4 regions of the Hydrogenophaga sp. 5NK40-0174 genome follow, and region 3 is predicted to be linked to each of the others. Evidence: predicted binding sites of a transcription regulator. Region 3 holds the regulator's gene; each other region holds the start of a gene.
The links. Region 3 encodes sigma-54, which starts transcription at its own class of promoters, with help from an activator protein. Its sites were predicted from a motif close to TGGCANGNAANCTGCTTT; they were not measured.
Positions count from the first base shown of each region.

Region 1: the regulator sigma-54 is predicted to act here: its motif matches at 2,025-2,042, upstream of ABWV89_RS10390 (pilin).
Region 2: the regulator sigma-54 is predicted to act here: its motif matches at 4,144-4,161, upstream of ABWV89_RS15730 (globin family protein).
Region 4: the regulator sigma-54 is predicted to act here: its motif matches at 2,907-2,924, upstream of ABWV89_RS13215 (phenol hydroxylase subunit).

Region 1 covers NZ_BAABWG010000003.1:182,582-188,348, forward strand. Annotated here, with positions in the region: gene moaC (cyclic pyranopterin monophosphate synthase MoaC) at 11-523, shown strand; gene tfpZ (TfpX/TfpZ family type IV pilin accessory protein) at 537-1,319, opposite strand; gene ABWV89_RS10390 (pilin) at 1,417-1,959, opposite strand; gene ABWV89_RS10395 (pilin) at 2,348-2,884, opposite strand; gene ABWV89_RS10400 (3',5'-cyclic-nucleotide phosphodiesterase) at 3,095-3,898, opposite strand; gene ABWV89_RS10405 (CHASE2 domain-containing protein) at 3,980-5,767, opposite strand, start outside.
Region 2 covers NZ_BAABWG010000004.1:486,689-492,455, reverse strand. Annotated here, with positions in the region: gene flgE (flagellar hook protein FlgE) at 1-472, opposite strand, end outside; gene ABWV89_RS15760 (flagellar hook assembly protein FlgD) at 593-1,255, opposite strand; gene flgC (flagellar basal body rod protein FlgC) at 1,273-1,677, opposite strand; gene flgB (flagellar basal body rod protein FlgB) at 1,704-2,105, opposite strand; gene flgA (flagellar basal body P-ring formation chaperone FlgA) at 2,323-3,096, shown strand; gene flgM (flagellar biosynthesis anti-sigma factor FlgM) at 3,236-3,589, shown strand; gene ABWV89_RS15735 (hypothetical protein) at 3,654-4,031, shown strand; gene ABWV89_RS15730 (globin family protein) at 4,270-4,677, shown strand; gene ABWV89_RS15725 (RNA polymerase sigma factor FliA) at 4,788-5,504, opposite strand; gene ABWV89_RS15720 (hypothetical protein) at 5,508-5,767, opposite strand, start outside.
Region 3 covers NZ_BAABWG010000007.1:19,180-24,946, reverse strand. Annotated here, with positions in the region: gene ABWV89_RS18105 (SPOR domain-containing protein) at 1-379, shown strand, start outside; gene ABWV89_RS18100 (thiol:disulfide interchange protein DsbA/DsbL) at 470-1,096, shown strand; gene lptA (lipopolysaccharide transport periplasmic protein LptA) at 1,244-1,876, shown strand; gene lptB (LPS export ABC transporter ATP-binding protein) at 1,918-2,667, shown strand; gene rpoN (RNA polymerase factor sigma-54) at 2,747-4,387, shown strand; gene ABWV89_RS18080 (THUMP domain-containing class I SAM-dependent RNA methyltransferase) at 4,467-5,767, shown strand, end outside.
Region 4 covers NZ_BAABWG010000003.1:750,959-756,725, reverse strand. Annotated here, with positions in the region: gene ABWV89_RS13230 (MarC family protein) at 1-81, shown strand, start outside; gene ABWV89_RS13225 (GntR family transcriptional regulator) at 106-879, opposite strand; gene ABWV89_RS13220 (sigma 54-interacting transcriptional regulator) at 876-2,573, opposite strand; gene ABWV89_RS13215 (phenol hydroxylase subunit) at 3,005-3,256, shown strand; gene ABWV89_RS13210 (aromatic/alkene monooxygenase hydroxylase subunit beta) at 3,302-4,303, shown strand; gene ABWV89_RS13205 (MmoB/DmpM family protein) at 4,370-4,639, shown strand; gene ABWV89_RS13200 (aromatic/alkene/methane monooxygenase hydroxylase/oxygenase subunit alpha) at 4,854-5,767, shown strand, end outside.

The sequences.
Region 1 (5,767 bases), on a different contig from region 3:
GCGCCGCACGATGTCCAACGCCAAGACCCCGACGACCACTGCCCCCAGCCCCCTGACCCATTTCGACGCTGAAGGCCAGGCCCATATGGTGGACGTGGGCGACAAGGCGCACACGCGACGGGTGGCGGTGGCCGAAGGCCGCATCAGCATGGAGCCGGCCACACTGGCCCTGATTCAGAGCGGCACAGCCAAGAAGGGCGACGTGCTCGGCATCGCCCGCATCGCCGGTATCCAGGGCGCCAAACGCACGAGCGACCTGATTCCCCTGTGTCACCCCATTGCGCTCACGCGCGTGGCGGTGGAATTTGAGGTGGAAGCAGCCACCCACAGCGTGCGCTGCCAGGCCACGGCCGAATGCACCGGCCAGACCGGCGTGGAAATGGAAGCCCTCAGCGCCGCCACGGTCGCTTTGCTCACCATCTACGACATGTGCAAAGCCGCCGACCGCGGCATGACCATCAGCAATGTCCGCCTGCTGGAGAAATCAGGCGGGAAAAGCGGTCACTTTGTGGCGGGTGGCTGATCAGACGCGCACTTCAAAAGCTGTCGATGGGCAGGTAGCCCACAATTTCCAGCGAATCTGCCCTGAGCACTGCTGTCCAGATGGTCTTTGAGGCCGTCAACGGGAGATAGGTCAATTCTTCGATAGGTTGCTTGCTCTCCTGCAACCACTGGTTCACCAAGCGTGCATCTTCCTCAGATCGGTCGACCAAGACTTGCAAGGGTTTTGCACGTTGCCGTATGACTTCCCTATTGGCCTCGCTGAGGGGTTGCCAGTATTCGGGGCGCAACGAAAGATCCTTGCCAGCCAGCGCCAACTCGAATGACTTCATGCGCTCCTCACCGTTGCGGATGTCTCGCAAACCAATCAAGGGGACGCCAACAAAAGGGAGTTTGCGAAAGGCGGGTTCCGCATTGGGCAAATCTGCAGGGTCGACATCGGCAGCCGCCACCGCCACCAGCCGGTCCACCTCGTGAACCAGGTAGACCGGGCGAGATTCGTACACCGACCACAAACCATATGCCAGCGCGGCCATCTGAACGCTGCCAATAATGAAAAGGTCGCGAATCAGTTCCGAACGTGGCTTGCGCAGGTTGAAGACAACCAACGTCAGCATGGGACCAAGTACGACATCCACTGACACCATTAGCCAAAACAGGTCTTGCCCACCTGCGATGACACGGTAGGGGTATGGAAACCAGAACAGAAATACCAGGGCCGCAGCGAGGGTGGCCAACAGGGCGGAAACGGCTAAATGAATGCCGGCAGCGCGCAAGCGCGATGGCCAGTTCCAGCGCGCAATGGGAGCTTCGCTCATGATGGAGTGATGACTGTCAAGAAAGAAAAGGGCGCTCAAGAGTCACCCGGGGGCAACATCCGGCCCCCTATTCTCTACCAGAACGAAATCTGTCTTGTCAGCGGCATTCGCTGGGTGCGTATTTGGCAGGCAGAGTGCCAAGGCCGCCCACCTGAGGAAGGCCACGGCCACCTGACACTCCGTTTGTCGTCGAGGCGCACCCCCAATCGATGGAACCTGTTTGGTTGCCTGCCAATGCAGCCTGGAGTTGGGAAGGCCCTCCCGCCACATGAATGTACGGCGTGTATACCAGAGTCGATGCCGGTGGAATGGAGCCGATGTTGACCTGGTTGAACTGCACGGTCACTTCACCTGTGACCCCATCGATCTGCACTTGGCTCACATACTTGGACACGGCACCCAAGCCACCCACCTGCGCATTGAAGGTTGCGGAAGAAGCCACCAGATCGGCCTGCGTCGTGGCCTCTGTGGCCACCAGCAGACGGGCACCTTGAGCCACGGCAATGCCTTCTGTCACCCGCGAACGAACCGTATAGTCCTGATACGCTGGCAGCGCCACCGCTGCCAGGATACCGATGATGGCTACCACGATCATCAGCTCGATCAGCGTGAAACCCTGAGAACGGTGTTTGGAAAACATGACGGAACCCACCTCTCTTTGTCGCAGAATCGCCTAAGCCAGCGAAAAAATACCTATGGAAACAAAGAGCAGAAGCCATGCCAGTCGAGCCACCTGCATTAGTGTGAGGTAGGTCACGATCTAACGAAGATCTGTTGACAATTTGTGTCAGGTCCGTGTCGCATGCGACACATCTCGTCAGAACATTGACAGAGAGCGTACGACTGAGAGGTTGCCACAACAATGCCGCTCGGCTCCCACACTGGCACCCACCAGCGCTCCCAGTGGCAACACGGAATCAAGAACGAACAAAGCGACGTGTCTCACGACACGTCGCTTTTGTTACCGATTCGGAAAGGCGGCCGGTCAAGCTGCTCTATGGCAGCCCACCAAGGCACCTCTCAAGAGATCAGCGGCACTCGCTGGGAGCGTACTTGGCAGGCAAGGTTCCAGCGGTCAGGGTCGGCAGAGCACGGCCAGCCGATACAGCGTTGGTCACCGAAGAGCAGCCCCAGTCCATCGTACCCGTATCGATGCCAGCGTAGGAAGTTTGCAACTGCACAGGGCCACCAGCCAGTTGGATGTATGGGGTGTACACCAGGGTGGAGGCGGCAGGGATGGAACCGATGTTGGCTTCGTTGAAGGTCACCGTCACTTCACCGGTGTTGGGGTCAATCTGGGTTTGGGTAACGTACTTGGAGACAGCGCCGGCGCCACCGACCTGAGCGTTAAACGTATTCGCCAGAGCGGTCAGTTCGGCAGCGGTGTTGGCATCCACTTCGACTTGCTTCTTGGCGCCGCTAGCCAGCGCGATACCTTCCGTCACACGCGAGCGGACGGTGTAGTCCTGGTAAGCAGGCAGTGCGACAGCAGCCAGGATACCGATGATGGCCACCACGATCATCAGTTCGATCAGGGTGAAACCTTTTTGAATGGAACGCTTCATGTTGTGAACTCCTTGATTGGAATGAAAGAGGAGAAAAAGACTCTGACGTCTTGGGTAACGCACTTCGCGTGCCAACTCCTCAGTCAGAAATTCTGGCCTGTTTTTTGCGGCTTATTTCACAGATTAGGACTATCGGGTGACATTTTGTGACCCGGATTGTCGAATGTGGCTGACAAATTTGGTCACCGCCGATCTGTGCGACAAAAATTGTCACAGCTCAAACGTGTCGCCGGCGCTCAGCCAGCGGATGTCGTGGCGGACATCGTTGGCCCGGTTCGGGGTCTCGTCGAAGCGCTGGATCTCTTGCATGATCAGCCCGGTTTCGGCCGGCTTGGTGTGGGTGATGTACACCGGGAAACGCCGCCCGGGCCCAATCTGGTCCAGCTCCTCGGCCAGTGAAGCCGGTGCCAGGTGCAGGCTGCGCCGGGCCAGCTCGCGCTCGCGGTCGCTGAAGGCGGTCTCGATCACCAGCATCTGCACCGGTAGCTTGTTCACCCGCTCCCAGAAGGCCGGATTGCGCCAGGTGTCGCCACTGAACACCCAGCAACCTTTGTCGGCATGGACCGCAAAACCCACGGCCGGCACCGTGTGGACGGCGGGCAACACATCGACCATCTTGCCGCCCACATGCAGGCGCTCGTCCACCACAAAAGGAACGAATTTCAGCAAAGGCGTGTCGGCGCTGGGGATGGAGGCGAAGTCTGGCCAGATGACGTTGTTGAAGATGTGGGTGCGCAGCGCTGCAATGGTCTGCGGCAGTGCGTGCACCTGCAGCGGAGGGCGGTTGTCCGCCATGCGCGTGGACGCCACCGAGTCCAGCATCAGGGGCAGACTGGCCACGTGGTCCAGATGGGAGTGGGTCAGCAGCACATGGTCGATGCGCGCCATCTCTTCCAGCGGCAGATCGCCAACACCGGTACCGGCATCGACCAGCACGTTGTCGTCCAGCAGGAAAGAGGTGGTCCGGCAGCCTTGCGCAATGGCACCAGAACACCCCAATACGCGAACCTTCATCGGACTTTGAGTCAAATCTGTTGTTCCGGCGACGCGCCTGGTCAGGTCACATGGTCGAGCACCATGCCTGGCCCTGGCCCGTCATTTGGTTTCAAACACGCTGGTCCCATCCCAATTGTCTTGGGCCGGCACCTCCCTCATCGAGGCTAACCGCTGTGCATACAGACGGTAAAGCCCTTTTTGTCCATTGTGCTGCTGGAGCACACGGATGTGTTGCTCACAAGCGTACCAGTCACCCCGACGCCACGCCATGAGAAATTGCTCCCATACCAGCAATTCTTGCGCCAGCGCTGGTTCAGAGGCCGCTTCGGCGGCCAGGGGCGCGTAAATCGTCACGGCCTGATCCTTGCCTTTGACCTTGACCTTGTCCAGCTCCTGCCAGGTGAAGCCCGGGGCCTGGGCACGAGTGAACTCGCTGGCAATGATGTCCACGTCATAGACCCGCGTCAGCGCCTCCAGGCGCGAAGCCAGGTTCACCGAATCGCCAATCACGGTGTAGCTGCGGCGCACGTCCGATCCCATATCGCCCACACTCATTTCACCGGTATTCAGTCCGATGCCTACACCCAGCGGCTCCTTTTCCGGGTGCTCGGCGTTGAATTGCCGGATGGCTTCGACCATGGCCAGGGCCGACGAGACGGCGCGTCGGGCATGGTCTTCCAGTGTCACGGGCGCGCCCCAGAACGCCATGATGCAGTCACCCATGTATTTGTCGATCGTGCCCTGCCCGTCGCGAATGCAGCGGGTCAGGCGTGAGAAGACATCGTTGAGGAGCGACTGCAAGGCCATGGGTGCCATGCTCTCGGACAAGCGTGTGAAGCCCCGCATGTCGCAAAACAGGACCGTGAGCTCGCGTGACTTGGCCTCCATGCTGTAGCGCTGGGGGTCGCGAACCATCTTGCGCACCAGCTCCGGAGGCACATACGAGCGGAAAATCTCCGCCAGCTCGCGCTTGGCGCGGCTCTCGAACAGGTAACCATGGCTCATGTTCAAGGCCAGAGAAGTCAGCGCCACCAGCAGCGAAGCCGCCAGCGGGACCACCAGGTCATTGGCTTCGTACATCCAGATCGTCAGACCCACCAGCGCCACCACCACCGACAGGCCCAGTGCCATGCCTCTTTGCGCATTGAGGACGGGCAAGACCAGCCCCAGCATCAGACCCACCAGCACAACCGTGAGCAGCTCATACCCCGCGGCATAGTCTGGCCTGGACTTGATGCGTCCATCGAGCAGACCAGCCAACAGACTGGCATGGGTCTCAACGCCGGGGTAGACACGCCCCACCGGCGTGGTCCGCAAATCCAGCAGGCCAGGCGCGGTGGAACCGAGCAGCACGATCTTGTCGCGCAACATCGCCTGCGGCACATCGCCGTTGAGCACTTGCGCAGCCGAGACGTAGTGGAAGCTGCCACCTTCCGGCCCGCCCCGCCCGGGGAAGGGCACCAGCACCGACGCCCAGTCGTCGACAGGAATGTCCGTCGTGTCGCCCGCCTGGCGAAGGCGAACCGCACTGACCACACGGTGACCACCGATGGTCAGGCCACCCGGTGCCGGCACCACATCGACATCCGGCATGCCAAGCACCTGGCGGTACATGGCCAATGCCAGGGACTCGTAGTAGTGGCCGTCGAAACTGGCCAGCAATGGCAGCGAGCGCACCACACCATCCGCATCGGTGACCGAGTTGAAAAAACCCGACTGCGCCGCTGACCGGGCCAGCATGGGAAGGTTGGCGCCGTACCCTGTCCACTGTGTGGCCCGAAAGGACTCGCCTGCACCGGCTTGGATCACGGGCGGCGGAAGCACTCCCGACTGGTGACTCACGCCTTCGCTCGAAAAGTAGTAGCCCAGGACCACCGGGCGATTTCG
Region 2 (5,767 bases), on a different contig from region 3:
TTTCTTCGGTCTGCCTGGCGGGAATCGGGCCACCGGTGGGCAAGGTGAGTGGCACCGACTCAAAGCCCTGGCGGACGCCGTCATTGTCTGTCTGGTAGCCCATGAGCTGGCCGCCATCGTTGGTCACGATGTTGCCGTCACGATCGAGCTTGAACATGCCAGCTCGCGAATAGGCCATGGACCCGTCAGGCATGCTCAGCTCAAAGAAACCGTTGCCGTTGATTGCCACGTCCAGATCGTTGCCGGTCACTGTGATGTTGCCCTGGGTGAACTCCTGGGACACCGTGGCCACAGCCACACCAATACCGGCATTGATACCGCCGGATGCGTTGATGGAGGCCGCGTAAACTTCGGAAAACTCGGCTCGGGAAGCTTTCATGCCGACGGTGTTGGCGTTGGCAATGTTGTGGCCGATCACGTCGAGGTTGCGGCTGGCGGCGTTGAGGCCGGAGAGTCCTTGCTGGAATGACATGTTGTGGTCCCTTTCTGGTGGGAAGGCTGCTTGGCCGTTAGGCGGTCAGTCCCTGAAGCGTGTTGGAGTGGCTGAGCGAATGATGTGAAAGAGGTGTCTGAGTGGTCAGGTGCTGCCGGTCTACATGAAGGCGCTGACCTGGTCGTAAGTCATGGTCCGCCCGTTTTGGAGGTTGAGCTGGACGGCACCGTTGGAGAAGCTGACCGAGTCGACCTTGTAGCGGGCCATGGGTTGAGCCACCACAGCTTCGTCACCGTTGGTGGCGCGAATGGCAAATCCCCTGACCTGGCCGACGTCGACCGAGTCAGCGTCCCACTCGAAAGCGTGGGTGCCCGCGCTGAGCGAACCCATGTCGACGGTATCGATGATCTCGCCGTTGACACCCATGATGTCCACGTAGACCTGGCTGGCATCGGTGTCGACCTTGACCGCGCCTTTGCCGACGGTTTCTTCCCAGGCAAGGTCGTTGCCTTCGACCAGCGCTTCACGGCCGATCAGGGAGGCGCCCTGGAGCGACTGCATCGACGCGTTCTGAGCTGCCATGCCCTCGAGCGTTTCGTTGAGCTTCTGGATGCCACTGACCGTGTTGATCTGTGCCATCTGGGTGGTCATCTGTGCGTTATCCATCGGGTTGAGCGGATCCTGGTTGTTGATCTGCGCAACCAGTAGCTTGAGAAACCGGTCCTGCATCTCCTCCGCGTTCTGCGGCTTGTTGGAGGTGGTGGCGGTGGTGCTGCCGATGGTGGTGCCGAGATTGGATATGTCGATTTGCTGGGCAAACATGGTGGTTCACTCCTGGGTCACTGTCCCATTTGCAGGGTCTTGAGGAGCAGCGTCTTGGCGGTGTTCATGACCTCGACGTTGTTCTGATACGAGCGCGATGCGGAAATCATGTTGACCATCTCTTCCACCGGGTTCACGTTGGAGTGGGTCACATAGCCTTCGCCGTCGGCAGCTGGGTGATGCGGGGCATACTCCCGGCGGCCGGGTGCATCGCTTTCCTTGATGTCCTGAACCTTCACCCCCGCAGAGCCCTCGTTGCCCATGGGCACGGTCTGGAACATGATGTGGCGGGACTTGTAGGTCTCGCCATCGGGTCCGGCCACGGCGTCGGCATTGGCCAGGTTGCTGGCTACAACGTTGAGGCGCTGGGCCTGCGAGCTGACGGCGCTGCCCGAGACATTGAAGATGGTGAACATTGACATGTTTCAGTCCTTCCCGTGTGTGCCGATCACTGACCCGTGATGGCACTGAGCATGGTCTTGACGTGACCATTGATGAACCGCAAGGTCGACTCGTAGCGGATGCTGTTGTCGACGAAGTTGGCGCGTTGCTGATCCAGGTCGACCGAGTTGCCATCCTGGCTGGGCTGGGTTTGTACCGTGTATGCCAGCTCGGGGTTTTGCACGCTCGGTGCGTTCAGGCGCATGTGGCTGGCGTGTGTCACAGCAGCTGTCTTGACGTCTGCTCCGCCCGAAACGGACTTGAGCGCATCGGCAAAGTCGAAGTCGCGAGCGACGTAGCCTGGGGTGTCCGCGTTGGCGATGTTCGATGCCAGTACTTGCTGCCGGTGCGAGCGCAGCATGAGTGCGTCGCCATGAAAGTCCAGGCGGGCAGTCATTTGTTCGAGCATGCAGACCTCCGGTGCGGATGGTGTTTGTGGTCGCCTGAAACCGGTGTTTCATGCGGGCTTGGCGTCAGTATGGAAAAACTTGAGGGTTGGCAATGGACCGAACAAAACCCCTGAATCGCCGTATTTCCCCGCTTCGCCCTGCACGAGCCGCTACTAAAGTGAGATCTGCCAGACATCGTCTGGTGACTTGAACAGCAAGCACCAGGAGCCGACTGCCATGCACCACTTTCACACCCTCATATCAAAGCTCAGCCAGTTGCCCCGCGGGGCATGGGCGATGGCGTTCCTCTCTCTGGCTGTCTGCGTCTGCGTGCCTCCCGCCCAGGCACAACAGGCCCGGCAGGCGGACGGCGTTCAGCAATTGCAGCAACTTGCCTACGACTGGCTTCAGCCCGCACTGGCCTCTTCGTTGGGCAACACCAGCACTGGCCCGCTGCGGCCGGAAGTGGTCATGGGCACGCTTGACCCCCGCCTCAAACTGGCAGCCTGCTACCGGGTAGAGCCCTACCTGCCCACTGGCACCCGGCTGTGGGGGCGAAGCCGCATCGGTCTTCGCTGCCTGGAGGGGCAGGTCAGGTGGAACGTTTTCTTGCCCATCACCATCAAGGCCTGGGGACCCGCCTGGGTGCTCAAGCGAAACGTCACCGCTGGTGAGGTTCTGACTGAAGAAGACGCTGCGCTGGCCGAAATTGATTGGGCGGAACAGCATGCCAGCGTGCTGGCCAACCCTGAAAACTGGGTGGGCACGCAGGCGTCCTATTCATTGCTCGCCGGGCAGGCACTGCGCCAGAACATGGTCAGACAGGTCCCGGTATTCAAGCCGGGCGCTCAGGTTCGGGTGCTCAGCAAGGGCAATGGATTCCTGGTCACGGTGATCGGCCGCGCCATGACCCATGGGATCGAAGGCGAGTCAGTGCGCATCCGGCTCAAGGGTGGCCGGATCGTGACGGGTACGGTGCGCAACGGGCAGGTTGAGGACGTGCTTTTGTAGATTTCGTGCATTTTTGGGCCATCTGGGCTCTCGAGTGTGAAAAAAATCTCAAGAAATCGGATGGCTAGGGCTAAAGTTCTCTCAGGGCAGGCCGATGCTCACTGCATGACGCCCAATTCTCTTGGGCCTGGAGAGTGATATGAAGATTGATTCAAACCCCGATTCCTACATTGGATCGGTTGCAGGTGGCCCGCAGAAGGCTGACCAGGCAAACCAATCCAATGAAGCCGCCAATGCCGCTCAGGCAGGGCAGGCTGCGCAAGCCAAAGGCGCGGCGCCAGCTGCCACTGCTGCACAGCCCGGCGTGTCCGTCTCCCTGTCGGACTCGACCACGCAAGCGCTTTCGAGCGGCGGCAGCGAAGTGTTCAACAGCGAAAAAGTCGAAGCCATGAAGCAAGCCATCGCCAGCGGTACCTTCGAAGTCAACGCAGAAGCGATCGCCGACAAGATGCTGTCCAACGCAGCAGAGATGCTGGGTGGCGCCAAGTCCTGAGCATTGATTTGATCGAGCGGCCTTCCTTCTCACGCACAACCGTCCTTTACAAGGGGTAGCGATCATGACAGCAGAATCCCAAATTGCCAGCGCAAAGTCCCATCCTTGGATCCTGACCTTGCGCGCCGAGCTCGACAAGCTCGAACTCGCACTGCTGGAGAATGACGCACACGGTGTGCGAGACAGCAGCGAACGCATCAATGCCGTGCTGCAGGCGCCGCCGCCGGCATCGGACTTCAAAGCGGCCGGAGAGGCCTTGATCGACGAATTCGAGAAAGCAGCACAACGCTTTGCACGCCTTCGCCAGGCTGTGCTCCGGTCTGCCGCGCAGACGGACCGTGCTGTCAACTCACTGATGCCGCACCGCCAAAGTGCCACCTACGGCCCTGGCATGGGGCAAGGCCGGCCAGGCGGCCCCGGTCAGGCCTACCTGAGCGCCTGACGCCCCAGCCCCAGCCCCAGCAGGATCACTCTCCCTCCAAACGCCGGCCATGCCGGCTTTTGGCGTTTCTGGGGCGGCATCTCCTGCTGGCCACGGTCTCAGGCCAATGGCCAGGCACATGTCTTGCATTTCCTTGTACATGCTCCGTTTCAGGCACCACAGGCGTGCATGGCGCGGCGAGGGCACCAGCGAGCCCATTGACTTGACTCTGCAACTGACTGCATGACCGGGAGAAACCATGACACCATCCACCATCGCCACCGTTCAATCCACCTGGCCTGCCGTCGCCGCCATCGCCCCTCAAGCCGCCGCCCTCTTCTACCAGAACCTGTTTGAAGCCGACCCCAAGCTCAAACCCCTCTTCAAGGGTGACATGGCTGAGCAGGGCAACAAGCTCATGCAGATGCTGGGGTTGGCCGTGAAAGGTCTGAGCGATGTGGAATCGCTCTTGCCTGCTTTGCACCAGCTGGGCGAAAAGCACGTTGACTACGGAGTCAAACCAGAGCATTACGATACTGTTGGCGCCGCTTTGCTCAAGACGCTTGAGCAAGGCCTGGGTGACGCCTTCACTCCCGAGGTGAAGACCGCCTGGGCCGAGGTGTATGGCGCAGTGGCCACGGAGATGAAAGCTGCGGCTTACGCCTGAACCATCCCGTTCAGCCGCTGACGTTTGCTTCCCAAAAAAGAAGCTGCAGATGCCTTCCTGGCATGTGCAGCTTTTTCAACCTTGGGGCAAAGAAACTGGTTCAATCGATATCAATGGGCTCGCAGCTTGGTGCGCAGTCTTGCGATGGACTGGCTGTGGAGCTGGCAGACGCGGCTTTCGGTCACACCGAGCACAGCCGCAATCTCTTTCAGGTTCATGTCATGCTCGTAGTACATGCTCATGATGTACTGCTCGCGCTCGGGCAGTGTTTTGATCGCGTCAACCAGCGCCATGCGCATGCGCTGATCTGTGAGCACCGCTGAGGGATCTGCCTCCGACTCGCCCATGTGACGGTCCAGAAAATTCTCGTCATCGCCGCTGGAGCCACCCAGGTCTTCGATGTAGACAAGCTGCGTTCCCCTGACCTTGGCCAGGAGATGCTGGTAGTCGTCAAGCGCCATGCCCAGCTCATCAGCAATTTCCGATTCCTTGGGTGCACGGTGCAAACGCTGCTGCAGTCGGTTCACGGCCTGCTCGATTTCCTTCTGACTCTTGCGCGACCCACGGGACATCCAGTCACCATCGCGCAGCTCATCAATCATGGCGCCGCGTATGCGCTGACTGGCAAAGGTCTCGAACTGAACCCCCTGCGTGGGCTGAAACCGTGCAATGGCCTCGGTCAGCCCGATCATGCCGACCTGGATCAGATCATCCAGCTCGACACTCGGTGGCAACTTGGCAATCATGTGATGGGCCAATCGCCTGACCAGCGGACTGTACTTGCGCAGCTGGTCTTCTCTGTTGAGTGTGCCTTTGGCGGTGTACATTGTTCAACTCCAGTACGTGGCGCCTGCCACGGCAAACTTTCCCAGCACGGGCTCTTCTGGCTCGTGCTCCCCCCAGTTCACGGCGGCTGAGCTGGCTTGATCCAGCGCCAGATGCCCCCAGGATTGCTCCGGCCAGGCCACCACTTGGTGGCCCAGATATCGTTGCGCACATTCCCCGACGTTGCTCATCACTCGCGTGAGCAATTCGCTTTCTGTGTATCCAGATCTTTTATCGGCACCTGGCAGCAAAGCTGGAGACAGTC
Region 3 (5,767 bases):
ACCCGAGCCGCCTGCACAGCCTGGCGTCACCGCACAGCCCGAGAGTGGCAATGCGACAGAAGGTGACCCTCTGGGTGACTTCGTCCGCTCGCGAACGGCCTCTACCAGCCCTTCGGCAGACGGGCTGGTCAACCAGAGCGATCCGTACACCTACTTTGTCCAGGCCGGCGCTTTCAGCTCGGCGGGCGACGCTGAAAACCAGCGTGCCCGTCTGGGCATGATGGGCATGGTCGCTGGCGTATCCGAGCGCAGCCAGGATGGCCGGACCGTCTACCGCGTCCGCATCGGGCCGTTCGAGGAGAAGTCCATGGCAGATGCCACCCGCGAGCAGCTGGTGGTCAATGGCGTGGACGCCGTTCTCGTGCGACTGCGCCGCTGAAGGCGTGATGGGCCGCGGGCAAGTTGAGAGGAACTTTGCCAGGCCACAAGAGACCAACGAATTTTTGATCAGGATCGAGAGGAGCCGAGCATGCAGCGTCGTTTGTTTTCCCAGTCACTGGTGAGTGCAGCCGTTCTGGGGTCAGGTCTGGCGAATGCGCAGGCACAGGTGTTCACGCCAGGCAAGCACTACCGGGTGCTGAAGGACCCGGTGCTGACAGACGTGCCCACGGGAAAAATCGAGGTGCTCGAATTCTTCTCTTACGGATGCCCCCACTGCTTCAACTTCGAGCCGCCCATGGAAAAGTGGAAGGCCGAGCAGAAAGATGACATCGTGGTCCGCCGTGTGCATGTGGCTTTCAACGCGCGCTTTGTGCCGTTGCAGCAGTTGTACTACTCGCTGGAAGCGATGGACCTGGTGGAGAAGTTGCACTACAAGTTCTTCCAGGCATGGCACACCGAGAAAAAGCGACTGGGCGATGCCAACAGCATTGCTGACTGGGTCGCGAGCCAGGGTGTGGATCGCGCCAAGTTCGTGGCGGTCTACAACTCTTTCGGCGTGGCAGGCAAGGCCAAGCGAGCCGTGCAGGTTCAGGACGCCTATCAGGTCGAAGGCACGCCTGCTGTGACGGTGGCGGGCCGCTTCTACATTCCCGGTCAAGGACCTCGCACCTTGCAAGTGGCGTCCCAGCTGATTGATGAAGTCCGCAAGGGCTGAGATCTGATCTTCAAACCATTGGCTGACGAGCAATGGGCTGCCTTCGGGCGGCCCTTGTCACTTTTTTATGGTGTGATTGCCAAGTCACCCCCCGCATACCAGCGATAAATCGCTACAATGAATGCAAGTTTCGTGCCCTGTACTGCCATGACGCCTGTAACATTTCCCACATCTCTGATCCGCTCGACCCTTCTGGTTGGTGTTGCCCTGCTCGCCAATGGTGTTGCGCTGGCTGAAAAAGCCGACAAGGACAAGCCCATGAACATTGAAGCTGACGCGCTGCGCTATGACGACGCCCGCCAGACCAGCATCTTCAGCGGCAAGGTCCTGATCACCAAAGGCACGATCACCATGCGCGGAGACTCCCTGCGGGTTCGTCAGGACGATCAGGGCAACCAGCGAGGCGTGCTGGTGGGCAAGGGAAGCAATCCGGGCTTCTTCCGCCAGAAGCGCGAAGGCTTGGATGAGTACATTGAAGGGGAAGGCAACAAGATCGTCTACGACAGCCAGAAGCAGACGGTGACTTTCACCGGGCAGGCTGTGCTGCGCCGCTTCCGCGGTGCTCAGCTCAATGACGAGAGTGCGGGCAATGAAATTGTCTACAACAGTGAGACAGAGGTGTTCACTGTCAAGGGTGGCAAGGGTGCCCAGACGGAGAGCAACCCGAGCGGCCGTGTTCGGGCCATGCTCACCCCCATTCCTCAGGACAAGACCAGCGAGCCATCGGCTCCGCCGGCGCAGCTCAAGTCTTCCGAGAAGCTCAACGAGAAGACTCCGTGAGCGAAAGCGACGCATTGCTCGAGCCGGCATCGCCGCCGGCCATGGCTGTCGAGAGTCGTCTGGACGTTCGGGGCCTGAAAAAATCCTATGGCAGCCGAAAGGTCGTCAAGGATGTCTCACTCTCGGTTGACAAGGGTGAGGTCGTGGGATTGCTCGGACCAAACGGTGCAGGCAAGACCACCTCTTTTTACATGATCGTCGGATTGCTGCGCGCTGACGGCGGCGAAATCACCCTGGATGGAAAGCGCATCGAACGCTTGCCTATCCACCGACGGGCTCGCCTCGGGTTGGGCTACCTGCCGCAGGAAGCATCCATCTTTCGCAAACTCACCGTCGAGCAAAATGTCCGCGCGGTTCTGGAGTTGCAGGTGGATGTGGCCGGACAACCCTTGTCCGAGCTGGAAATCAATGCCCGGCTGGACCAGTTGCTCAAGGATTTGAGGGTGGACCACTTGCGCGCTTCCCCGGCCCCAGCGCTCTCCGGCGGGGAGCGCCGCCGCGTCGAGATCGCGCGAGCCCTGGCCACCAGTCCACGGTTCATCTTGCTCGACGAGCCTTTTGCCGGTATCGATCCCATCGCCGTGATCGAGATCCAGCAAATCATCAGCTTCCTCAAGTCGCGTGGCATCGGTGTCCTGATCACGGACCACAACGTGCGAGAGACGCTTGGCATTTGTGATCACGCCTACATCATCTCGGATGGTCAGGTCCTTGCCAGCGGGACAACGCAGGAAATTGTGGACAACGCAGATGTTCGCCGGGTGTACCTGGGCGAGCACTTCAGGATGTAGGCATGGGTGCGGGTGTGCAAGCTCAACGACAACGGTTGTACGCTGGCGATGGTCTGCGCGTGCGGCTGGTGTGGGGCTCATGAAGCAAGGCCTTTCGCTACGCGTCTCCCAGCATCTGGCGCTGACCCCTCAACTGCAGCAGTCGATCCGGCTGTTGCAGTTGTCTACGCTGGAGATGGCGCAGGAAGTCGAGCAAATGCTCGACGAGAACCCCTTTCTCGAGCGCGCCGACGACGCGGCCGAACGAGAGGAGTTCGGGCTCGATCAGTCGGATGCGCAGGTGAGCTCAGGAGAGCAGGCCGTCGAAATCGACGCCGCCCAGAGCACTGAGACCGATGCCGGTCCTTCTGCAACAAAGGATGGCACATCCACTTCTGACACTGCACAAGAGGCGCGCGAGGAAGCTGCGGAATTGCGTGCCGATGGTGACGCGCCCGTGGAGGAGAGCTGGGAAGGGGATGGCAGCGTCGACGTGGCGCCCGATGACGGCGAGTGGGGGGGGGATGCGCCAGCGCGCAACGCCGGAAGCGGCGATGGGGGGGATGAGGTCTCCGCCATGGATCTGGCCAGCGCCCACGAGACCCTGTATGACTTCCTGCACCAGCAAGCCCGCTGCATGCGTCTGAGTGACGACGATCAGGCCGCGCTGTATTTCCTGATTGAGTCGCTCAACGACGACGGCTATCTTGAAGATGACCTCATGTCGCTGGCGCTCGATTGGTGGCGCCTCAAACACGGTGCGGGCGAGCCCCCTCCAGGTGTGGAGCAGCTGGAGGAGGCTGAAGAGCAGCTGCGCACGGCCCTGGCCTGGTTGCAGCATCTCGAGCCGGCAGGCGTGGGTGCTCGCGATCTGAGCGAGTGTCTGCGGCTGCAGATCATGGAATTGCGCAATACGCCCGAGGCCCAGGCAGCCTTGCAGCTTTGCGACCAGCCGCTGGAGCTGGTCGCCAAGCGGGACGTCAAACGGCTGAGCGCCCAGTGTTCCCTGCCAGCAGAACTGGTGAAGTCTGCCCTGGCACTGATTGCCGGCCTGGAGCCCAAGCCCGGACGGCGTTTCGTCAACGTCGATCAGATGGTGGTCGTGCCGGACGTGATCGTCAGTCGGTCGGGGCGTGGCTTCAAGGTGCAGCTCAACCCTGATGTGATGCCCAAGGTGCGGGTTCAGGATGCCTATGCGGGCGCCATGAGACAGAGCCGCGGCGGCACAAAAGACGCCAATGCCGACAGTGGGGGCTATGCCGCCATGCAACAGCGGTTGCAGGAAGCACGGTGGTTCCTCAAGAACATCCAGCAGCGCTTTGACACCATCTTGCGTGTCTCAACCGCCATTGTCGAGCGGCAGCGCAATTTCTTCATGCACGGCGAGCTGGCCATGCGCCCTCTGGTCTTGCGCGAGATCGCTGACGAGCTGGGCTTGCATGAGTCCACCATCAGCCGTGTGACCACGGCCAAGTACATGGCCACGCCATTCGGCACCTATGAGCTCAAGTACTTCTTTGGCTCTTCCCTGGGAACGGAAACGGGAGGCAACGCGTCCAGCACAGCGGTGCGAGCGCTGCTCAAGCAATTCATCGCCTCCGAAGAACCCAGCAAGCCGTTGTCCGACAATCAGCTTTCTGCCATGCTGCGCGAGCAGGGTATTGAGTGTGCGCGCCGAACCGTGGCCAAATACCGGGAATCGTTGCGGATCGCTCCGGCCAATCTACGCAAGGCGCTTTGAGCTCCGCCTTCTGAACCGGACCCTATGGCTCCCAGGTCGCGGGTGAACGCGACTTGTCTTGAACAGTCAAATCCATCGCATGAATCAGTTGGACATCTTTCTGCCCTGCGCGGCCGGCGTCGAAGCATTTCTTGAAGCCGAGGTCCGCCGGCTCGTCGGAGCAGACGAGCCGGTTCGCGCGGTCCGTGCTGGCGTGCAGGTGCGCACGTCGTGGCGCAATGCCATGCTGCTCAATCTTCACAGCCGCCTGGCTCAGCGCGTGCTGGTTCGCCTGTGGAACGGGCGCTACCGGCAAGAAGAGGACCTGTACGACGCCGCCTCCAGCGTCGCCTGGGAGATCTGGTTCGACCCTGATCAAACACTCAAGGTTGAGATCACGGCGCAGCACAGCCCGCTCAAGAGCCTGAACTTTGCCGCACTGAAGATCAAGGATGCCGTCTGTGACCGGTTTCGCGCCAAGCGCGGCGAACGACCCAGCGTGGACACAAGGTGGCCGGATGTGCGGGTGTTCGCCCACCTGACGGCTGACGAGCTGACGCTCTATATCGACACCACGGGCGAGCCCTTGTTCAAGCGGGGCTGGCGAGAAGACAAGGGCGATGCGCCGCTGAAGGAAACCCTGGCCGCAGCCATGATCGCTGCGACGGGGTGGGACGACCAGGCCCGTGCGGCCGAGTCGGTGGACGACATCCCTCCGCTGTACGACCCTTGTTGCGGCAGCGGCACGGTGGTCATTGAAGCGGCGCAAATGGCTTTGAACATTGCGCCAGGCCTGCAGCGGCGATTCGCTTTTGAAAAACTGATCCCTTGCCAACAGCACGTGTGGCAGTCGCTCAAGGACCAGGCAGCAAAAGCGCGAAGGCAATGGCCGGACGGGCATTCGCCTATCGTGTTTGGCAGCGATGTGGCTTTCCGTATGGTCGACTTTGCACAGCGCAATGCTGAGCGTGCGGGCGTGGCATTTGCCGTGCAACTGCGCGGAGGCGATGCACTGGAACGCCGTCCCCCTACCGAGACTCCCGGTGTGTTGCTGCTCAATCCGCCCTATGGCGAACGCATTGCGGCCGCCGGTGCCGCCGGTCAGGATGCCCGAACCAGAGCCTCTACACGCGCCGCAGGCGGCAGGGCGCCGAGGGTGTTCACCGTGGGCGCCAATGGGGCTGCTTCAGCTTCTCCTGCGGGCCGCGAAGGTTTTCAGAGCAGCGACGGCACAGAGAGCGACAGCGATACCTTTTTTGAACGCCTGTCCGCGCACTGGAAGAGTCACTACGCTGGCTGGACGGCCTGGTTGCTCACGCCTGACAGCAAGCTGCCGGGCAAGATGCGCTTCAAGGCTTCGCGTCGCGTGCCGCTGTGGAATGGTCCCATCGAATGCCGCCT
Region 4 (5,767 bases), on a different contig from region 3:
TTGATCCTGGCGGCCTTGGCAGTGGAGGTGATGGCCGGCGGCCTGACCAAGCTGTTCCCGGTTCTGGCTGGCGGGCGCTGACGCTGCGCGGGGCAGGCCGCTTCATCAGATACGAGAGGGCAGGTCGTTGCGCTGGTCGAAGCGCTGGGCGTGCTCCATCAGCAATTCACAGGTCAGGCGGATATGTGACTCCAGCGCCAGAGCGGCGCGGGCTTCCTGTCGCGCAACAGCTGCCTTGTAGATGTTGACGTGCTCGACATGCACGTCGCGGTGCAGTTTGGAGACGGCCCCCAGGCGAATGGCCACATGACGATAGCGCTCACCGTGCCGATACAGCACGCCGAGCAGGTGGTGCGTCCAGGCAGAGCCGCAGTTGGCGATAAGGGCGTGATGGAACCTCTGGTTGGCCTGCTCCCACAGGACGGGGTCGAGTCCGTTGTCATCGCATTCGATGACCCTGAGCTGCTCGAAGGCGGCGACCAGCTGTGCCTCCCAGCGGTCATCGCCATGGCGGATGCTCTGGCGCAAGGCATGCGTCTCGAGCATGACGCGGGTATCGGTCAGGTCGCGCAGGTCTTGCAGTGATATGCGGGCCACCCGATAGCCGCGCTGCCCCTCCATCGTGACCAGTGCATCAGAGAGCAGCAAGGCCAGCGCCTCGCGCAGTGTGCCGGCACCCACGCCATATTCCTGACGAAGATGCTCCACCTTCAGGCGTTCACCTGGCAGCCGTCCACCATGGATGATGTCGTGGCGCAGCGAACGGTAAGCGCGTTCGACCTGTGTGCGCGGGGTTTCTTCGTCTGCAGCCGGCGAGCTGCTGGCGCCTTGATCTGCCACAGGCAGATAGGCATTGAGGGTGGCGTCATCCGCACTCATGTGGCACCCTCCTGAGCGGGGTCAACACCAGCCGCAGCGCGCTTGAGGCGATAGGCCAGTTGTGCCCGCGTCAAACCCAGATGGCGTGCGGCGGCCGAGAGATTGCCGCCATGTCTGTCCACCGCAAGAGCAAGCACTCTGGATTCAAGCTCGGCGATGGGGGTGCCGCTCTCGATGATCTGCTCACACAGACTGTCATCGCCCGTTGGCTCGTGACGCGCCAGGCGACCTTGGGCATCGATCTCGTCATGGGCCGTGTCCGGGTGGTTGGGGAACAGGTGCTCCACCTCCACCATGCCACCTTGCGACGCCAGGATCACGCCACGTTCAATCAGATTCTCCAGTTCACGCACGTTGCCAGGCCATGGATGGTGGACGAGCGCCTGAATGGCACGGTCGCCGAAGCCGGCGACGCGCTTGTGGTGCACCGCTGCAAAGCGGGCGAGCAGGTGACGCGCCAGGGGCTCGATGTCGGCCGGTCGGTCGCGAAGCGGCGGAATGCAAATGGGGTACACATTGAGGCGGTAGAGCAGATCCTTGCGGAACGTGCCGCGCTCCACTGCCTTTTCCAGATCCACATTGGTGGCCGCCACCAGCCGCACATTCACCTTGCGGTGGGACTCTGCGCCCAGCCGCTCGATCTCGCCTTCCTGCAGCACACGCAGCAGTTTGGCCTGTGCAGGCAATGGCAGCTCGCCCACCTCGTCCAGAAACAGGGTGCCGCCATCGGCGCGCTCAAAGCGCCCGGAGCGCGTGGCGTGGGCGCCGGTGAACGCGCCTTTTTCCACACCAAAGAGTTCGGCCTCGATCAGCTCGGCCGGCAGAGCCGCGCAGTTCACCGCCACAAACGGTTTCTCGGCCCGATCCGACAACTCATGCAAGGCATGGGCAAAGCGCTCCTTGCCCACGCCGGTCTCGCCAGTGAGCAAAACCGTCACCTGTGTGGCCGCCGCACGCCGCAGCAAATCGTGGGCGCGCGCAAACGACGGCGATTGTCCCACCAGCATGCCACCGGACACGCGCGGTGCCAGCGATGTCTTGAGCGCCTCGACCTGCTGGTTCAAGGCCTCCATCTTTTCCAGCAAGGAGTCGTCTTCAAAATAGTGACGGTGGGCATCACCGTCCGGCCATTGGTCGATGGGCCGTCCAACGATATGGCAATGGCTGTCGCCACAAGCGGCGCAGCGGGTTTCCTTGAAAAGAATGAGCCGCCCCATGAACGCGCTGGTGTACCCACTGGCATAGCCCAGCAGCGTCCAGCAAGCTGGCTCTTCGGCAATGCCGAAGGCGAGCCGGTGCGCGTGCGCTTCCCACGAGTCGTCCCAGCGGAATTCGCCCAGGAACTCGCCGGCGTCCGCGTCGATCTCCATGCGCACGGGCGTCACACGTGCAGCGCCTTCGAGCATGTGCAGCTGTGGGCCCACCATGAACATGTCGTCCAGGCCTTTGCTGCCACGCGTCTTGGCCGCAAACCCGGCGTCATGAAAACCGCAGGCATAGCCCATGCGCGTGAGCAAGCGTCGCGCATGTTCCTTGCCCACGGAGTGGATCAAGTCCTGCCGCAATGCCGCCAGAGCTGCCGTGTGCAGCAGCACCATGCGCCGCTCACCCAGCCAGATGGCGCCGCTGTCGGGCTCAAACCGCAGCAGACGGCGCAAATCGCTGTCGCTGGGGTAGGTCAAGGATGCCCCCAATGTTGTCTCCGTGCTTGTCTCTGTATCGATGGACCGAGGCGGCCGCGAAGCTGCGTTGCGCGTCGCTGACGGGGAAGTGCCGCACCGGATTCTCGACATTCTGAAGACAGGTGACGTGCTTCGCAAGCGGAATTCTCCGCGGCTTGATCATTTCATCAAGCCCGTTCCGCACAGTTCACCAAATGAACATGTGCTCGATTCACCTCAGCGGTGACAACGGCTCACAAAGCGCGCCGATCCTCTGGAAAACCCTGAGACACACCGTCTCGCCTGGCGCTCATTTATCAGGGGAATCCCTGAAATATCGAGATTTTTTGCCCTCACGCCAGGTTCTGGCACGCCACCTGCGATGGGAAAGGGCCTGTTCGCACTATCTGTCCATGTGCTGAAGGCATGCGAACAGGCCCAATTTCACCGACAGGAGACACACCATGACATCCCCTTCAACTGAACCCTTCATGCCGCCCTGCGATGCATCGAAGCGTTTCGTGAAGGTGCTCGAACACATGCCGGACGGCCTGGTGAGCTTCGAGTTCGCCATTGGCTGGCCCGAGCTGTCGGTGGAACTGCTTCTGCCGCCACAAGCGTTTGAAGAGTTCTGCCGCGTCAACCGCGTTCAACGCCTGGACGACGAGCAGCTTCCACAGAATCACCAGCCGCAGCAACAACCGGCACAAGGCTGACCACACCGGGCTCACGCCTGGCATCACCCAGAGGAGACAGAGCGAATGAACATTGATTTGCAATCGCGCGAGATCACCCCCTTGCGCAACACCTATGCGCACGTGGCCGAGCACATCGGTGGCGACAAGGTGGCTTCACGCTACCAGGAAGCCACTTACGGCGCACAACCGTCGGCCAACTTTCAGTACCGGCCAACCTGGGACCCGAAGCACGAGCTGTTCGACCCCGCACGCAGCAAGGTGGTGCTGAAAGACTGGTATGCGCTCAAGGACCCGCGCCAGTTTTACTACGCCACCTGGACCATGACGCGTGCGCGCCAGCAGGACGGTGTCGAGTCCAACTTCGCCTTCGTGGAGAAGAAAGGTCTGGCCAGCATGATGAGCGACGAGCTGCGCGAGCAAGTGCTCAAGGTGCTGGTGCCGCTGCGTCACGCGGCCTGGGGCGCCAACATGAACAACGCGTCCATCTGCGCCTATGGCTATGGCACCGTGTTCACCGCACCGGCGATGTTCCACGCCATGGACAACCTGGGCGTCGCGCAATACCTCACCAAGCTCGGCCTCACGCTGGCGGAACCGTCTGTGCTGGACGACGCCAAGGCCGATTGGCTCGAAGCACCTGAATGGCAAGGTTTGCGCCGCCTGGTGGAAGACAGCCTGGTGGTGCAAGACCCGTTCGAGCTGTTCGTGGCACAAAACTTCGCGCTCGATGGTCAGCTCTACCCGCTGATCTACACCAGCTTCGTGGACGACCACGTGGCGCTGCAAGGCGGCACGGCGGTGGCCATGCTGACGTCCTTCATGCCCGAGTGGGCGGCCGAGACCTCCCGCTGGATCGATGCCGTGATCAAGACGGCTGCCGCAGAGTCAGACGAGAACCGCGCGCTGATTTCCGGCTGGGTTCGCGACTGGGGCGAGCGTGCAGAAGCGGCCCTCACGCCAGTGGCACAGCTCGCACTGGGCGACAAGGCCAAGGACGCCATTGGCGAAGCACGGCAGGCGCTGCAGGAGCGAGCCAAAAAAGCCGGGCTGGACATCGGCGCCTGAACGCCAACGCTCCTCCTGCCCCCACGCCCACACAGCAACAAACACATCGGAAGCACACGCACCACCATGTCCAACGTATTCATTGCCTTTCAGGCCAACGAAGAAGCCCGCCCTGTGGTGGACGCCATCGTGGCCGACAACCCCAACGCCGTGGTCTCCCACCCGACCGGTCTGGTGAAGATCGACGCGCCCAACAGTCTGACCATCAAGCGCGAAACCATTGAAGAGCAAACCGGCCAGCCGTATGACCTGCAGCAGATCCACGTGAACCTGGTGACGCTCTCGGGGCATATCGACGAGGACGACGATCAGCTCACGTTGAGCTGGAAGCACTAGGGAAACACCCCCTGCGGCACTGGATTCGGCTACACCCCCTGCGGCGCTTTGCGCCTTCCCCCTCTCTGGCCTTCGGCCGGAAGGGGACGCTCCCTTGGACCGGCAAAGCCGGATCTTCGGGAGCCTGGAGGTTGGCGTGTTTGGCCCGCAGCCGAAACCACAGGTAACGACAGATTTTTCCGGGTTCTTTGAACCGCACACAGGAGAGAAATTCATGGATACACGAGTCAGCAAGAAGAAGCTTGGCCTCAAGGAACGCTATGCGGCAATGACGCGCGGCCTGGGCTGGGAAACGACGTATCAACCCATGGACAAGGTGTTCCCGTACGACACCTACGAGGGCATCAAGATTCACGACTGGGATCAGTGGCAGGACCCGTTCCGCCTGACCATGGACGCCTACTGGAAGTACCAGGGTGAAAAGGAGAAGAAGCTCTACGCCGTGATCGATGCCTTCGCGCAGAACAATGGCCAGCTGGGCATTTCCGACGCACGCTATGTGAACGCGCTCAAGCTGTTCATCCAGGGCGTGACCCCGCTGGAGTACTACGCGCACCGCGGTTTTGCCCACGTGGGCCGGCAGTTCACCGGTGAAGGTGCCCGCGTGGCCGCGCAGATGCAGTCGATCGACGAGCTGCGCCACTACCAGACCGAAACCCACGCCATCAGCCATTACAACAAGTACTTCAACGGCATGCACCATTCGAACCACTGGTTCGACCGCGTGTGGTACCTGTCTGTGCCCAAGAGCTTTTTTGAAGATGCTGTGACGGCTGGCCCGTTCGAGTTCCTCACCTCGGTGAGCTTCTCGTTCGAGTACGTGCTGACCAACCTGCTGTTCGTGCCGTTCATGAGCGGCGCTGCCCACAACGGCGACATGAGCACGGTGACCTTTGGCTTCTCGGCACAGTCCGACGAATCGCGCCACATGACGCTGGGCATCGAGTGCATCAAGTTCATGCTGGAGCAGGACGAGGCCAACGTGCCGATCGTGCAGAAGTGGATCGATAAATGGTTCTGGCGCGGCTATCGCCTGCTGACCATCGTGGCCATGATGCAGGACTACATGTTGCCCAAGCGCGTGATGAGCTGGAAGGAAGCCTGGGAGATGTATGCCGAGCAAAACGG